One region of the Shewanella japonica genome, then DNA from elsewhere that is predicted to be linked to it. Evidence: riboswitches for the same ligand, from Rfam matches in the RefSeq annotation. Region 1 holds a riboswitch; the other holds the start of a gene.
The links. Region 1 has a riboswitch for thiamine pyrophosphate ahead of thiC (phosphomethylpyrimidine synthase ThiC). Riboswitches for the same ligand answer to the same signal wherever they lie in the genome.
Positions count from the first base shown of each region.

Region 2: linked by a shared signal. The riboswitch ahead of SJ2017_RS08745 (TonB-dependent receptor) and the one ahead of thiC (phosphomethylpyrimidine synthase ThiC) in region 1 are both predicted to bind thiamine pyrophosphate.

Region 1 covers NZ_CP020472.1:2,204,840-2,213,472, forward strand. The annotation lists gene trhA (PAQR family membrane homeostasis protein TrhA) at 1-255, opposite strand, end outside; gene SJ2017_RS09395 (hypothetical protein) at 592-1,899, shown strand; TPP riboswitch at 2,097-2,195, shown strand; gene thiC (phosphomethylpyrimidine synthase ThiC) at 2,415-4,433, shown strand; gene thiD (bifunctional hydroxymethylpyrimidine kinase/phosphomethylpyrimidine kinase) at 4,437-6,119, shown strand; gene SJ2017_RS09410 (HesA/MoeB/ThiF family protein) at 6,112-6,996, shown strand; gene thiS (sulfur carrier protein ThiS) at 7,026-7,229, shown strand; gene SJ2017_RS09420 (thiazole synthase) at 7,231-7,995, shown strand; gene thiH (2-iminoacetate synthase ThiH) at 8,068-8,633, shown strand, end outside.
Region 2 covers NZ_CP020472.1:2,046,721-2,055,353, reverse strand. The annotation lists gene SJ2017_RS08765 (DUF6279 family lipoprotein) at 1-125, opposite strand, end outside; gene SJ2017_RS08760 (phosphotransferase) at 171-1,169, opposite strand; gene pnuC (nicotinamide riboside transporter PnuC) at 1,184-1,843, opposite strand; gene SJ2017_RS08750 (YkoF family thiamine/hydroxymethylpyrimidine-binding protein) at 1,886-2,146, opposite strand; gene SJ2017_RS08745 (TonB-dependent receptor) at 2,279-4,465, opposite strand; TPP riboswitch at 4,540-4,649, opposite strand; gene SJ2017_RS08740 (YcfL family putative periplasmic lipoprotein) at 4,965-5,357, opposite strand; gene SJ2017_RS21955 (PaaI family thioesterase) at 5,418-6,440, opposite strand; gene hinT (purine nucleoside phosphoramidase) at 6,451-6,807, opposite strand; gene SJ2017_RS08725 (M61 family metallopeptidase) at 7,034-8,633, shown strand, end outside.

The sequences.
Region 1 (8,633 bases):
ACTGGTACTAGAGTGATATAGGGTTGATGCAAGAAACAGCAATACAATACTTAAACCATATATAGCAACACCAAGTAATTCCAAAGTCGTTAACTGCCCATATCCCTTTATTAACATTGCGGAAAATGCTGCGATACCTGCAACAACACCAAGCCCATGAGTGAGACTATTAGCCATTTCTTCAGTAGCACAATAGTCAGCCTGATGACTGCTTGTTTGATTTAATTGTTGTTGCGCTCTTAACTCAATTGACATTGTTGCATACGACCTAGATAAGCAAATAGGAAATTAGAGTAACAGCTTAAATCTGAAAAAACCACCATTTTAGCTTACACGTGTAAGCTTATTTATGGTGTTTATTTTCAGTAGCTTAGATAATTATAAGTAGAAATAGTCGGAAATGCGGATAAGAATTGAACTAAATTTAATCTTTAGTATCTGAGGTTAACTGAGTATGTTAAATGATTTGTATAGGTTATTTTATGATTGAATTCATAGGGCTAATATTTCATTAAGCCGTATTCATGCTGCCAGTATATAGAGTAAGTGACCTGCTAAATGTTAACCATCATAATGCGATAGGAAGCGCTAATGAAACAACCTCGAGACAACTCTGTTGAATCTAAAGCACATGTTGATAAAGCTTTTAAAGTAGAGTCTCGTAGTGAAGAGGTTGTGCCAATTGAGTTTAATCAATATGAATTGGCAGTTATCTCGAATAAAGCTGACCCTATTAAGTCGTCTTTGACTCTTGCTCAATATGAGAACGCGATTGTCACCCCTGTATTACCCCCTGTTATTTCATCTCAACATGAACGTCATAATAAAGCTGTTAATCCAATAAATCATTGGAAAATGGCTCTGATGATCATTGGAATTTCAGCCGTTCACATAGTAGGTTTTTGGTTATTAATGCAAGTCGCAGACAAAACGGTTGATGCATTTGTCGAGGTTGTTGAGTCACAGGAAAATGTGGCAGAAACTCCAAGTAAAAAAGAAATTAACGCCTACTTTATGACGGCAGAGCAGCTAGCCGCAATACAGGCATCTTTGCAGCAAGAAGATGAAACGCCAAAACAAAATACTCAAGATGTTGCCACAGAACTACCAGCGATTGATGAGGCATCAGATAAGCAGCGAGAACATAAAGCTGAAGAAGCATCGATAAAAGAAAATGATTTGCAAAAATCAGCACCTGAGCTAGATGAGAATGCTGCAACTGCCAGTCAAGAAAGAACAATGGCGCCTGAACCAGAAAAAGCACCTGTTGTTGAAGTGACAATGCAACAGATTCAATCACAACAGGACTCTGAACTCAAAGCGGTGGTTAAATTAAGTTATACCGTTAAAGCGAAACCTTCACTGTTACAACAAGTTGAGTCAGAACAAGCGTTTAATTGGAATAACGTTGAAAGTATGTACTTGCAAGATATTGAGCAAGTGAATAGCGATAATCATCTTTTTGACAGTGATTTGTTTTCGTCCGAATCAGGGGCAATAGGTATTGGTAGTAATGACAAGCTCGCCATTATTAATCAAGCGAGCCATGACATGTTAAAAAACTTGAATCAGCAATCGCTGGATTTATTAATCGGTAATCAAGCACGCAATGCAACATCAAACAGTGGTGCAAGTGTGAGTGAAATGACACCGGAGATGGAAGATATTGAACTCATTATTATTGAAGATACTCGTCAAGCAACAACATTTGATCACCGTTTAGATCCGAATCGAATTATGCGTCAAGGTGATACCTGCTATCGTGTTGTTAAACTGCCTACGCAAATAAATCCTCATGCTGAAGGGTTAGGTTATGCAGAGCCCTGTGATAGTGCCAAAATGAAGAAAGCCATTTCAAAGTCAATTGAGAAAAGGTTAGCTAAAATTCGACTTCCCTAAATGATTTATTCGTTTGTTAGAGATTTATTTAACTTATTTGCTGTCATTAATATTCATTCAACTTATGCTTTAATAAGTTGGTTTTAGAATACATGCAATAATATCAGTTGGTTAACTGAGTGTAATTTTCAAACGCAAGCTTAATTAACTTTATATAAATTCACTTGTAATTTGTTATTTAAGCTGAGTATACTGCTGACATCTTGTCGGAGTGCCTTATGGCTGAGACCGTTTATTCGGGATCCGTTGAACCTGATCAGGTTAAAACCTGCGAAGGAAACAAGCAGTTAATTTGCTCGTTTTTTTGCTTAGCGTGTAAATGATTCGTTTCAAAATAAAGCCGTTTATGCTTTGTTTCTAGCAAATTATTTCTAATGTAAAAGCATAGAAAGTTTACGCTCAAGGAGCATTTTTGAGTAAACTTCATCAGCAAATTACAGAGTTTTTATAACTCGCTCGTCATCAACATCATTCTCCAGACAAGCAACTCTATTTAATTAATTTTGAGGTTGCTAATGTCAAATCGTCGTCAAACCCGTGAACAAGCCCAAGCGTTTATTGATACGCTAAAACCACTACAACATCCTAACTCTGAAAAAATTTATCTGACAGGCTCTCGAGATGATTTGCGAGTCGGCATGCGCCAAATTCATCAAACGGACACCATTATTGGTGGCAATGACGAGAATCCGGTTACCGAGTCAAACCCACCAATAAAAGTTTATGATTGCGCGGGGTCTTATTCAGATCCTGATGCCAAAATTAATGTCCGTCTAGGTTTGAACAAATTTAGACAAGCATGGATTGAAGAACGTGAAGATACTGAGCAGCTTAAAGGGGTTAGTTCTAATTTTACTCAGCAAAGATTAGCTGACGATGGGTTAGATCATTTACGTTTTGAGGCTTTAGTGTCTCCTAAACGCGCCAAAACGGGCAAGTGTGTTACGCAGATGCATTATGCTCGACAGGGGATTATTACTCCTGAAATGGAATATATCGCGATTCGTGAAAACATGGCTCGGGAGCAGGTTACCGATAAGATCTTAACTCAAAAAGCTCAAGGTGAAACCTTTGGGGCAAGTATAGGTCAGCCAATAACTGCTGAATTTGTTCGTTCAGAAGTGGCTCGTGGTAGAGCAATTATCCCGCTTAACATCAATCATCCTGAAGCTGAACCAATGATCATTGGCCGAAATTTTTTGGTTAAAGTGAATGCCAATATTGGCAACTCAGCGGTGACCTCGTCTATTGAAGAAGAAGTAGAAAAACTTGTCTGGTCAACTCGATGGGGCGCCGATACGGTGATGGATTTATCCACTGGTCGTTATATTCATGAAACCCGTGAATGGATCATCCGTAATTCGCCAGTGCCGATTGGAACTGTACCCATTTATCAAGCGCTTGAAAAAGTTAATGGCGTTGCTGAAGATTTAACATGGGAAGTGTTTAGAGATACTTTGATTGAGCAAGCAGAGCAAGGGGTTGATTACTTCACGATTCATGCTGGAGTATTGCTTCGCTATGTGCCAATGACTGCAAAACGACTTACTGGCATTGTTTCTCGTGGTGGTTCGATCATGGCGAAATGGTGTTTAAGCCATCATAAAGAAAGTTTTTTATACGAGCATTTTAGAGAAATTTGTGAGATTTGCGCCGCATATGACGTGTCACTGTCACTAGGTGATGGCATGCGCCCAGGCAGTATTGCTGATGCCAATGATGAAGCGCAATTTGCAGAATTAGAAACGTTAGGCGAATTGGTTAAAGTGGCATGGGAGTATGATGTTCAAACCATTATCGAAGGTCCTGGGCATGTACCAATGCAGCTCATTAAAGTGAATATGGAAAAACAATTGGCTCACTGTGATGAAGCGCCGTTTTATACTTTAGGTCCTCAAACTACAGATATAGCTCCAGGATATGATCACTTTACGTCAGGTATTGGTGCTGCGCAAATGGCCTGGTATGGCGTTGCAATGCTGTGTTATGTCACGCCTAAAGAGCATTTAGGTCTGCCAAATAAAGAAGACGTTAAGCAAGGGTTGATCGCTTATAAAATTGCGGCTCATGCTGCGGATGTTGCCAAGGGGCACCCTGGCGCACAAATTCGTGATAATGCCTTATCTAAAGCCCGTTTTGAGTTTCGTTGGGAAGATCAATATAACCTAGGTTTAGACCCTGATACAGCAAGAGCGTATCACGATGAATCATTGCCACAAGAGTCCGCTAAAGTCGCGCACTTTTGCTCAATGTGTGGCCCTAAATTCTGCTCGATGAAAATCACGCAAGAAGTACGAGATTACGCTGCTAAACAAGAACGTGAAGCAGGTAATAACGTGGTTTCTCAAACCATTTCTGTGGTAGATGCAACTGCATTTAGTGCTTCTCAGGTTAATGATCCTCAGCATATTGAAGCGGCCATGGCACAAAAGTCGGCTGAATTTAAAGCCACAGGGTCAGAAATCTATCAACCACTCAATAAGACGAGCGATAAGCTTGAAATGGAATTGGAATCTGAGTCTGTTGAGGGGTGATTCATGGACCAATTTCATCAACAGCGTCAACAACCACAAAGTACCAAGCCTATCGTTTGGACGATTGCTGGCTCTGATAGTGGTGGAGGCGCTGGTATACAAACCGATTTAGCGACAATTAATGATTTGTCATGCTTTGGCTGCAGTGTTATCACAGCATTGACGGCGCAAAATTCCGTGACTGTTGCAAAGGTTGACGCTGTTTCTCAAGAAATGTTACTCGGCCAGCTAAATGCTTTGGCCGAGGATTTAGCGCCATCAGCAATAAAAATTGGCTTAATTGCCAATCAAAAACAGCTTGAATTAATAGCCCGTTGGATAAAATCATTTAAATGTCGCTCATTGGCCTTTAAGACTATCCCTATCATTTTAGATCCGGTTATGGTCTCAAGCTCTGGAGACAGCCTCAATAGTGAGTCTGAGTTAGATTTTACTCCATTCAAAGGGCTAGTGGATTTGATTACCCCCAATGCCCATGAACTTATAAAGCTAACCCAATCGAATATTGATATTGATGCTCAGCATGGCTTTTATCAAGCGTCATGTTGGTTAAGTGAATATCTAGATTGTCATGTGTTGGCTAAAGGTGGTGATACTCATGGTTGGCAAGGTGATAATGCCATTGATTTATTTGTCTGTGAGGCAGTTTTAGGTGTCAGTGAAGAACATCAATTTCAGCGATATTGGCTAACCGCACCACGAGTATTAACACCAAATAATCATGGTACTGGTTGCACGCTTTCAAGTGCAATAGCTGCCTTTATGGCCAAAGGTTTTGTTTTGCATGATGCGATTGTCATGGCAAAAGCATATGTTTTAAAAGGCTTAACCTATAGTGTTAGTTATGGGAAAGGCGCAGGACCTGTAGCAAAAACAGGATGGCCAAGTGATATTAGTTATTATCCTAAGATTGCATATTATATCTATAATGCATTATTACTCGATAGCGAGTTAAACAATGATGCACAAGCTAATGAGTTTGTGCGTTTGCAACGTGATATCGGCATTTATCCTGTTGTTGATGACATAGCGATGCTAGCGCAATTACTGCAAGCGAATTGCACGACCGTACAATTACGAATTAAAGCCGACAGTCTTGTTTCTAGCGAGCAGCTTGAGCGAGATATTAAGCAAGCTATTGCATTAGGTAGACAATACAATGCGCAAGTATTTATCAATGATCATTGGCAACTGGCTCTAAAACATAATGCATTCGGAGTGCATTTAGGGCAAGAAGATGCGATTCTCGCTGATTTACCAGCCCTTAAAAGTGCAGGCATTGCATTAGGTCTTTCTAGCCACAGTGTGTTCGAAATTTTATTGGCCAATCAATTAAAACCTTCGTATATCGCACTGGGGCATATCTTTGCCACCACAACCAAAGTGATGCCTTCTAAACCGCAAGGTTTAGAAAAGCTTTCGATTTATGCTGAGTTGTTAAAACATGTTTGTCCAACCGTAGCAATAGGTGGGATCAATGAATCGGTACTCGCACAAATTAAGCACACAGGTGTAGACAGTGCTGCTGTAGTGAGAGCCGTTACAACCGCAAATGAGCCAGCTAGCGCCTATTTAAAGCTGCACAAACAATGGTTAGCACCAGAGTTTAGTCCTCATCGTGCAAGTGATAGCCCTATAGATCTAGTCACTCGTAGACCTCAGTTAGAAGAGGTGTGCGATGAGTAAGGCTTATGGACTGAGTGACCAGCAATTTATGCGTTTTTCTGCGCAAATATTGCTGCCTGACTTTGGCGAGTTGGGACAGCAAACACTGCAAATGAGTAAGGCTGTAGTCATTGGACTCGGTGGCTTAGGTCATGCAGTGGCTCAACAACTCGCTGCAGCAGGTATCGCTGAATTAATATTATTTGATGATGACAAGGTTGAACTTTCTAACTTACCTCGGCAGCTGTTATTTACAGATTCGGATATTGGTAAAGCTAAAGTAACCGTTGCCGCGCAAAAACTATCGTCAGCTTATGAAGACTGCACAATAACAGCCCGCCAAAAACGCTTCACTGAACAGGATGCTGATCTACTGCAAAGTGTCGATATTATTTTCGATTGTACTGATAACTTCGAGTCTAGATTGCTGAATAATAAAGTCGCGGTTAAGTATCAAATACCTTTAATTAGTGCTGCTATTAGTGGTTACCATGGGCAATTATTGTGTGTTGCGCCGGCTTATGAGCCTTTATCAATAACCGCATCTATGCATGACACGTCACTAGCAAGTTCAACACAAGCTAATTCAATACAAACTAATTCAACACAAACTAAGTCAGCAAAAGCACTGCCAAATATCCGTAGTGGCTGTTTTCAATGTCTGTTCCCAGAAGATACCTTAATGGCTCAAAAGTGTTCTGATCTCGGTGTATTAAATGCAGCAGTGCTTAGTGTCGCATCAATGCAAACACTGATGGGATTGCAATGGCTTAGTGGTGACGATGACGCGAAACAATCATTAATAGGGCTGTTACATCTTTTTGATGCTCGCAGTTTGCAATGGCGTCAAGTTACGCTGAGTCAAGATGCTGAATGTCCCGTTTGTTATACAAGTTAACCTAACTGAGCTAGGTAAGGCTGGAATATATGATTACGATAAAATTTAATGGCTTACAAGAAGAAGTAGGTCATAAGCCGAGTTTGTTGCAGTTAATTGAGTCAAAGGAAATTAATCCTAAAACAGTGGCCTTAGTGCTGAATGAACAAGTGGTACCAAGAAGTCGTTGGGCTCAAATTGAGTGTCAAGATAGCGATAAAATAGATATTTTTTCAGCGGTAGCAGGAGGCTGACATGTTAACTATTGCCGATCACCAATTTGAATCTCGGTTATTTACCGGAACTGGCAAGTTTTCTGATACTGAAACCATGTTAGCTGCATTATCGACTTCGCAATCGCAGCTGGTCACATTAGCCATGAAACGTATCGATCTCAGCAAGAACTTTGATGACTTACTCACGCCTTTACAAGAAATGGGGGTGAAACTATTGCCTAACACCGCTGGCGCTCGTACAGCGAAAGAAGCCATTTTTGCTGCTGAGTTAGCTAGAGAAATGCTCGGCACTAATTGGGTTAAACTTGAAATTCACCCAGACCCTAAATACCTGATGCCTGATGCCATAGAAACGCTTGCTGCAGCCTCAGTGTTATGTGAAAAAGGCTTTACGGTGTTGCCATATGTTCACGCAGATCCAGTGTTATGTCGTCGACTTGAAGAAGTTGGCTGCGCTGCTGTGATGCCACTGGGCAGCCCAATAGGCAGCAATCAGGGTTTAGCGACAGAACCATTTTTAGAAATCATCATTGAGCAAGCTAATATTCCAGTCGTCATCGATGCTGGGATAGGTGCGCCTTCACAAGCGTGTCGGGCAATGGAAATGGGAGCTGATGCTGTGTTAGTTAACACAGCAATTGCGAGTAGTGCCAATCCTCAACATATGGCGACATGTTTTAAAGATGCTGTTAACACTGGGCGTATGGCTTATCTTGCAGGTCTTGGTAGTGTGACAAAACATGCTGAACATACCAGTCCATTGACACAGTTTTTAGAGAGCTGATCAAACTGAGAAGTTTATCATCAACCTTAGAGGTTATTTGATGGACGGTAGATTTTCTATCAGGATGAAACGATGAGTTTTAGTGATTATTTTAAACAATTAGACCTCGATAAGTTGTCCATGCAGTTATATTCCTGCACAGCTAATGATGTTGAGCGTGCACTTGCCGCCCCGCAGCGTGATATCGACCACTTAATGGCACTGTTATCACCAGCGGCATCTGCATACTTAGAGCAAATGGCGCAGCAAGCATATCAGATAACAAGACAACGCTTTGGTGCCAATATTGGTATGTACTTACCTCTATATCTATCTAATTTATGTGCTAACGAATGTGATTATTGCGGCTTTTCAATGAGTAATAAATTGAAAAGAAAAACATTGTCTGATGATGAGTTAATAGCAGAAATTTCGATCATTAAACAACGTGGTTTTGATTCAATCTTATTGGTGTCAGGTGAGCACGAAACCAAAGTAGGAATTGACTATTTTAGCCATGTTTTACCAATAGTTAAGCAACATTTTAGCTATGTTGCTATTGAAGTGCAGCCATTAAAAACAGAAGAGTATCAAGCGCTTGTAGCATTAGGCTTAGATGCTGTTATGGTCTATCAAGAAACGTATCAACCCATAACCTA
Region 2 (8,633 bases), 160 kb from region 1:
TCATCGAAGGTAACGTATTCTTCAACTCGCCACTCAATAGCCCAATCAAGAAAAAAATAACTAAATTTGGTGGAACAACCCGCCAGAAACATCACCAGCAACAATGGAATCAATGACTTTTTCAACTTGCATTCTCCCTAATTAGCGATACTAAATTAAGAATAATAGGCTTATGAGATTAAAGATAGGTATTTGTTGAACAAGATAAAATATGATGCAATTTCTTCATCGTGCTCTTTGGCATCTAACAAGCTCCTGCCTGCCATCATTAACGCCCAAGCTGCAGAATACATCCAAAATATGTTCATCATTTGAAGCATGAATTTTGGCGCATCAACCGATAAATTAGGGTGTAATGACAAGTATTGTGATGTTAGCTCATCCGTTTGTTGTGGTGTTAAAGGATGAGAAGCAATCACCGAGGCGAGATCAAACATCGGATGACTGGTCGCGCAATATTCAAAATCGATGCAAACCAGTTTGTCTTGCTTAAGTAAAAGATTAAAGGGCGTTAAATCTCGATGACAAAATTGTGGTGAAATTAAACAAGACTCGGCATCATTAACCCAAACATCCATCTGTGGCTGCATGGCTAATAATTGCTGAAAGTTAGCGCGCCAATCAGCATGATATTGGGTTAATAATCCTGCCTGCTGAGATTGCGCTAGACGAAGTAAATCATCAAGATATATTTGCCACTGCCCTGACAAGCTCACCACTTTGTCGGGTAATGGTAGTGTTATAAGCTGATTGAGTAATTGCAATAGTAATGGGACGGGATCGACGGGGTAAATTGACTGAGTAGGCCTTAGAGGCTGGTTAAAACCAAACTCATCGTAAATGGTTGACCAGTCAAATTGCACCTGCTGAATAAACTCACTGATATAAAAACGTTTGTCGTCACTGATCCATAATAATGTGGGCGCAATGGACATCGCCGCGACATTTTTCCAGCAATCGACTTCATTATTTCTATCACACCACTGTGCTATGGATAGATTATCTCTAACAACCCAATCTTTGCCATCCATGTGCAAATGATAATTCGTGTTACTGAGTCCAGTAGATAACTTTTCAACCCGAGTACAATGTTGGCTAATCAATAATGCTAATGCTGGCGGTAAGGCCTGTTTTAGTGCATTTGGTAGATATTCCCAAGGTTCATCCATATTCATAACAATGATTAACAGGCACTTTTGTTAAGTGATATGGATGTGACACCATTATCTTGCTGCATTTTTTTACGCCACATGAAGTAACCGCTAATGGCCATAAAGAGATATAAAATCAATAAACCAGACGTTAGCATTAAGCCTTTTTGCAAATATAAATAAATCGACAGCGAGTTAATCACCATCCAGTAATACCAGTTTTCAATCACTTTTTTAGCCACTAAGTAAGTCGTCATTACTGCAAAGCATGTTGTTAATGCATCAAGGTAAGGAAACGATGCTGAGGTGTTATTTGCCATAAGGTAGCCGACAACCAAAGCTATAACAGTAGTCACACCAATAATTATTAGGTGAGTTTGTAATGACCAACTGACAATAGGTAGCTCGGTATTGTCAGTCTCTTTTTGACCGTATCGCCATAGCCAAAAACCATAAACCGCCATCGCCATATAATAAACGTTTAACACCGACTCCATTAATAAAGAGACTTTCCAAAACAACACTGTGTATATTGCCGTGCTGACAAACGCCGCAGCCCAGCACCAGATATTCGTTCTCATGGCTAGGACTAAATAGGCGATCGCCAATATAACCGCAATAGCCTCCCATCCGGTCATTGCTGACGCTTCAGATATCGCCGTTTGTATTGGTTGTAAAATCTCATCAAGCATAGTGTTAACTTCTTATTATTTGCTAATACAGCAGTTTTTTAGTTATTCAGTGTGACTCAAATCCAGCTCACCACCAATGAACTTACACACAAATACCGCTTTGCCCCACTTTTGGTGAGCAGCTTCCATTTCTACAGCGAGCATAGACATCACATCTGCATATTCACCACATACTTGGGTGGCCATCGCATTGGTTTTTCTTTCAATATTGCTATAACTGTCTACACGGCCTATAAACCATTTAATGGGATCTAAGTAGTTTTCGTTAAACGGGTACATACTGATTTCAGCAGTTAATTTCATTCTACATTCCTCGATATTACACTAAATTAAATACCGCCATAGTTTAGCAAACTATGGCGGTATTTTACTGTTACATAGCGTAAAACTGTTGTAATTATTAAAGAAATTATCTTCAATAATGATCTATCATTTCTACATAAACTTCACATCTAATGTAATGCCTAATTGACGAGGGTCACCGTATCTGACGTATTGCTTGTCGGCCCAATCGAGATCAGGTTCGTTACCGAAGTAAAAACCTCTGACGCCATATTGCTCATCAAATAGGTTTCTACCCCATAAGTATGCTGACCACATTTGAGATTCATAACCAATTCGTGCATTGAAAATAGTATAGGCATCTGACTTAGATTCATTACTATCTGAGTAATAAAAGTCACTTTTGCCACTCGCATTTAGGTTAGTAAACCAGCCGGAGTCGCTCACATAGCTCATGCCTGCACTGTAAGTAAATTTAGGTGCATGTGCTTGATCTCGACCCGTTAAATCAATAACGTTGCCATATTTATCATTATATTGATAATCACCATACTCAGTTTCTAACCAACCGACGCTACCATAAAATTGTATATTTTCAGTAGCATAATAATTAAAGTCAGCCTCGGCGCCATAGTTTTTAGCACTGCCAGCATTTTCTGTGTATAGAATAAAGCGCTGCTGATCATCAGGATCTTGTTGAGATGCTGAAACTTGTTGGTTTTGACGATCCATATAGAACACTGCAACATTGGTTGCTACATCGCCATCAAGCCATGTCGATTTCAAACCTAGTTCGTAGTTATATAAGGTTTCAGCATCGAACTCTTTTTTATCAGACAATTCAGGCGGCAATGTCATGTTAAAGCCACCCGCTTTGTAACCTCGAGCAATTCTAAAGTAAGCGTTATGATCATCAGTTAACACTTTAGAAATGGCTAAATGTCCGCCCCACATGTTCTCACTTGGGCTAAACTCATCACCGTTACTGTCACTGTATTCGCTTTCTCTGCGTTCTAAACGAAGACCTGCAGAAAATACATAACCGTCACCAAACTGAGTGTCGGTTTGTCCAAAAATGGCATAGTTAGTTGCTTCATACTCTGACACTAACACTTCATCTGGCCAGCCATTGTATTCAGAATATAAGTCATTATCTTCTTGAAGGTTCATGCCATATAAACCCACTAACCAGTCTGTAGAATCATTAAAGATTCGACCTGCATCATTTGAGCTAATGCGGAATTCTTGAGAAATGGTTTTACGATCGCCTTGTTTGTCCCAAGTGTAATCATAAACACATGGTTCAGTACCAATTACAGCCCAATTCTCGTCATAAGCTGGACATTCTTTTGATGCCCAGTAATCAGGGTTAGCCCAGTCACCATCGTAATTATGATGATGGTCTGTTTGTGCATATGAGGTCAATGAGGTTAATTCAAACGTATCGAATTGAGAGAAAATCGCTTTAAAGCCTACACCTGTGGTTTTTTGGCTGTCTACCCCTGGCTTGTCAGTAATGGTTTCAAAACCATTATTGTCTAATGTCCATGCATCATAGCCATTGTCAAAATTTGCATGCAGTAAAGTTAAGTCTAATTGGACATTTTCAGCAGCATACCAGCGTAATTTTGCACGAGCGGTAAACTCATCACGGGCATTGGTATCTTCGCGCTCAAGATATGTATTATCGCGGTAGCCATTTTGTGAGTGCTGCTCAAGCGATACGCGATATAATAATTTGCCTGAATCGCTCAGTGGGCCAGAGCTAAAACCAGAAAATGTTTGTAAGTCGTCATCACCAAGTGACACTTGGGCGCCATGCTCAAACACATCCGTCGGATCGTTACTTTTTAAATATATTAAACCCGCTAATGCATTAGCACCGTATTGGGTACCTTGAGGTCCACGAAGGACTTCAACTTGTTGCATATCGTACATGCTAGAAACCATGCCGATACCCGAGAGATCGATATCATCAACAATAAAACCAACCGATGAATTAGGCGCACCTTGATATTCTTCTTGCTCACCGACACCACGAATTTGAAAATATTTAGGACGCGAGCTGCCACCAGACCAGTTAAAATTGGCGATTGAATTTAATACGTCTTCGAAATGTTGAGCACCTTCATCTTGTAATTGTTGGCTATCAATGACAGTGACACTCGATGGAACTTTTTCAAGTTCAACACCACTAAAGTCAGCGTTAACAACAATTACTTCCATTTTTTCGGCATTAGGTGCAACACGTTCAATATTTTCAGTTTGAGCGACAGCTGAAGTAGATAAAGCGGCGAGAATGGCAACCGCCAAAGGCGATTTTGATTTAAATAAAGACATAGGACCTCAAATATTCATTTTGAGATCCGGCAAGCATAGTGAATTAGTTTGTGCATCCATGACAAAAATAGCAAGTAAAGCATGCAGCCCATTCCTACGCCGGTATTAGCCGGATCAGGTTCTAAGGGTTTGTCATAAGACATCTCAGTTTACGAGAAAAGCGCAAACACCCCTTGGCGAGGCGGATTATAAACGATTCAACTAAAGTGCGACACTATTAGTGAACACTTTTCATTAACTAAATCAATACAAGCTGGCTTTAGAAACAATTGAATGATTAATAAGAGCACAAAATGCATGGTACTAGCACGAAGGCTTGTCATAAATTGTGGTATTTAAGCCATAAAAAAACACCCGATTATTGGGTGTTTTATAATGAGTTTATTTAGCGGCCAAATTGGACTCAGTGAGAAGAAAACCAATGGCTAATGAATCACTAAATCATCACCAACTATGCACGGTATGATGCAAGTAACGCTCTAAAGAAGTGACGTTAGGATTAATTTGAAAACGCTTTTCTCACATACACTTCAAACCGGGTAGCATTGGCATTTGGCGCTAACGCACTCACCTGCATTTGCTGCTTACCGTGTAGTTTTAATGATTTCCAACTCACGCCTTCATCTTCAATAGTAAAGTCGTTTGCATCGTACCAAGTAAATTTATACTGCAGTCTTAAATCAGTAGACACTTTACTTAAAATCAGTGCAGAGCCTTGCAGTAAATCAGCTTGAGTGCGGACTCTGACTTGCTCAATACCAACTTCTCGGGAAAATGAATTATTGTCGACTCGAACAACACCATTAGATCCTGCAGATAATCCAGCGGTGTGATTTGCACAACCAGTCATCAACAAAAATAAGGTTACTATTACGATTGAAATCTTCATCATTTATCCTTTTAACACTGTGAATGTGAATCCCATAGGTATTAAAGCGCTTCAGTCATCTTATTATTGATCTAACAAGAAGTGCGCTCTTGCTGTCGCAATAAGCTGTTTTCTGTTTGTTTGCCAACAATTAATACTCACATTTGCAACTCTGCGACCTTGGCGAGTAATTTTACACTCTGCAAACGTATCTTGATGCAAACCTGCTCGTAAATAATCAATTGAAAAATCGATTATTTTTGGCACCTTTTTAGCTTGCATAAACACCATTAGTTGCACGATAGCAGACATTTCCATAAAGCCAGCAATCACGCCACCATGAATGGCAGGTAAAATAGGATTACCGATATTGTCGTCTTTAGCTGGTAATTTAAACACCATTTCATCACCAAAGCGATTAACACTCATGCCGATGAATTGTGTATAAGGCACTTTCGCCAGTAAATAACTGTAGTCGTTTAAGTCTATTGCTCGTTTTACAATATCATGGACATTAATTTCTGCCGCCACAATATCAGTAAGACTTGCCTGAGTAGTTGCTTCTTTAGTAAGTGTAGTCCCATTCTCAGTCGCTAACTCATTGACCTTGATATCTGATTCACCCATTAATGCCTGACGAAACTCTTCCCCCACCATTTCAGGGCTAATACGCATAAAGGAACCAACAGCATGAGCAATGGGATCATCAATACTGTCTTGATAAGCAATTGCACGAGTAAAAGCAACATTAGAGGATAAACGATAGCACTCTGCAAAAGCGAAAATAGGCTTATCTGGCTCTGCAGGTTTCATATAATCAACCCGTAAATCTAACGTGGGTGATATTTCTAATGATTGATATTTTTCTAAAATCGCACTGACCACTGCCGTACCAGACGCAGTATCAATTAACGTAGTGACGACACCACCATGAATAACACCAGTATCAGGATCGCCAATAATGTCCTGACTATATGGCAACTCTAACAGTACATGGTGCTCACTGGCCTCAAGTACCGAGATTTGTAGACGGCGACAATGTGCTAACTGGCCAACAAAACGCGTGGCCACTTCAGTTAACGGGAAAAACTCACTGTTTATTTTCATTAATGGCTACTTAGTCTTTACGGCTTAACATTGGGCCAAGGGGCTTACCGCCCACCAAATGCATATGAATATGGTAGACCTCTTGGCCACCATGCTTATTACAATTCATAATTAACCGATACCCGTCTTCGGCGATACCAGCTTCAGCAGCTAGTTTGGCAGCAACAGTCATCATACGCCCGAGTGCAAGCTCATCTGACGCTTTAATGTCATTAGCTGTCGGAATTAAGTGGTTTGGAATGATTAAAATATGCGTTGGCGCTTGAGGGGAAATATCACGAAATGCAGTGACCAACTCGTCTTGGAATAAAATATCCGCTGGGATTTCACGACGAATAATCTTACTAAAAATGGTTTCTTCGGCCATGTGTCATCATCCTTTTATTATGCGTTAGTTAACGTGGGTAATCGCAATGCTTGGCTAGATTATCTTATAGTATCAACTGCAGTGTTTGTCACTCCAGTCAAAACCATAAACAGTTGTTACTATTCATGTACAGATGGATTTGCACATTAGTAATGAATTTGGCAGCATTGGGTTTCTTCTCGTTCTTATTTCTTTTCAGCAACACCTACTTACTTGGAAATTGCTCATGCATTATCACATCATTGCTATCGATCCTAAAGCACATTTGTTTGAAGTCACTCAAACTATTCAAGATGCAAAACCACAACAGATATTGTCTTTACCTTCTTGGCTTCCAGGCAGTTATATGATCCGTGATTTTGCCAGAAATCTAATTGAAATAACCGCAGTGGATGAGCAAAACACGCCAATTGAAATCGAACAACTCGATAAGCAAACTTGGCAATGTAAAAACAGTCAGTCATTTATTAAAATTTCATATCAGGTTTATGCTTGGGATTTATCTGTGCGCTCTGCCCATTTAGACACAACCCATGGTTTTTTTAATGGCAGTAGCGTGTTCTTAAGTGCCAAAGGCTTAGAGCATACCAAGCACACACTAACGATAGCCAAACCAGCCCTGGATGAACTTAAAGACTGGAAACTTGCCACCAGCATGAAAAGAACCGCTGGTGAACAATACGGTTTCGGTGAGTTTTACGCAGATAATTATGATGATTTTATCGACCATCCAGTAGAAATGGGCCCACTTGCAATAGCCAGTTTCGAAGCCTGCGGTGTGCCCCATGATGTTGTGTTAAGTGGTAAACATGATGCTTCATTACCTCGTTTATGCCAGGATTTAAAAGCCATATGCGAATATCAAATCAACTTATTTGGTGGTCAAGCTCCTTTTGATCGCTACGTATTTTTAACGACTGTTTTAGGTAATGGCTTTGGTGGATTAGAACATCGTGCAAGCACCGCATTAATGTGCTCAAGAAAAGATTTGCCAACAAACATGACCCATGAGGTCAACAAAGATTATCGCGTTTATCTATCGTTATGCAGTCATGAGTATTTTCATAGCTGGAACGTAAAACGTATAAAGCCTGCTGAGTTTACCCCATTTGATTTATCTAAAGAGGCTTATACTGAGCAATTATGGGCTTATGAGGGGATTACCTCATATTTCGATGATCTATTAACTTATCGCAGTGGTTGTGTCAGCCAGAACCAATATCTAACTATGTTAAGTGAAATTATGACACGGGTTTACCGTTCGCAAGGTCGCTTTAAACAAACACTGTCATCCTCAAGCTTTAATGCATGGACCAAGTTTTATAAACAAGATGAAAATGCCAACAATGCCATTGTTAGTTACTACACAAAAGGAGCTTTATTCGCTTTATACCTTGATTTAACTATTCGTATTGAAACCAAGGGAAAACACAGTTTAAACGATGTCATGTTGGCGCTTTGGCACGACTATGGAGCTAAAGGCATTGGCACTCAGGGTGATACGCATCAGCGTATTATTGAGAAGCTACTAAACCGTAACTGTGATGATTTATTTGTTTATTTAAATAATACCCAAGATATTCCACTTGAACCTTTATTGAATAAAGTTGGTATCACCATGACATTGCGTACCAGTGCCGGGGCTACTGATTTAGGTGGCGGTGAAACTAAAGGGCTTAATATTGCATTTGGCGCTAAAACCAAAGCAGAAGCATTTGGCCTCAAAGTACTAACCGTTACCAACGACAGCCCAGCGCATCAAGCAGGCTTAAGTGCTGGTGACTTACTCATTGCAGCCAATGAGTTACAGGTCGATAGCCAATTTG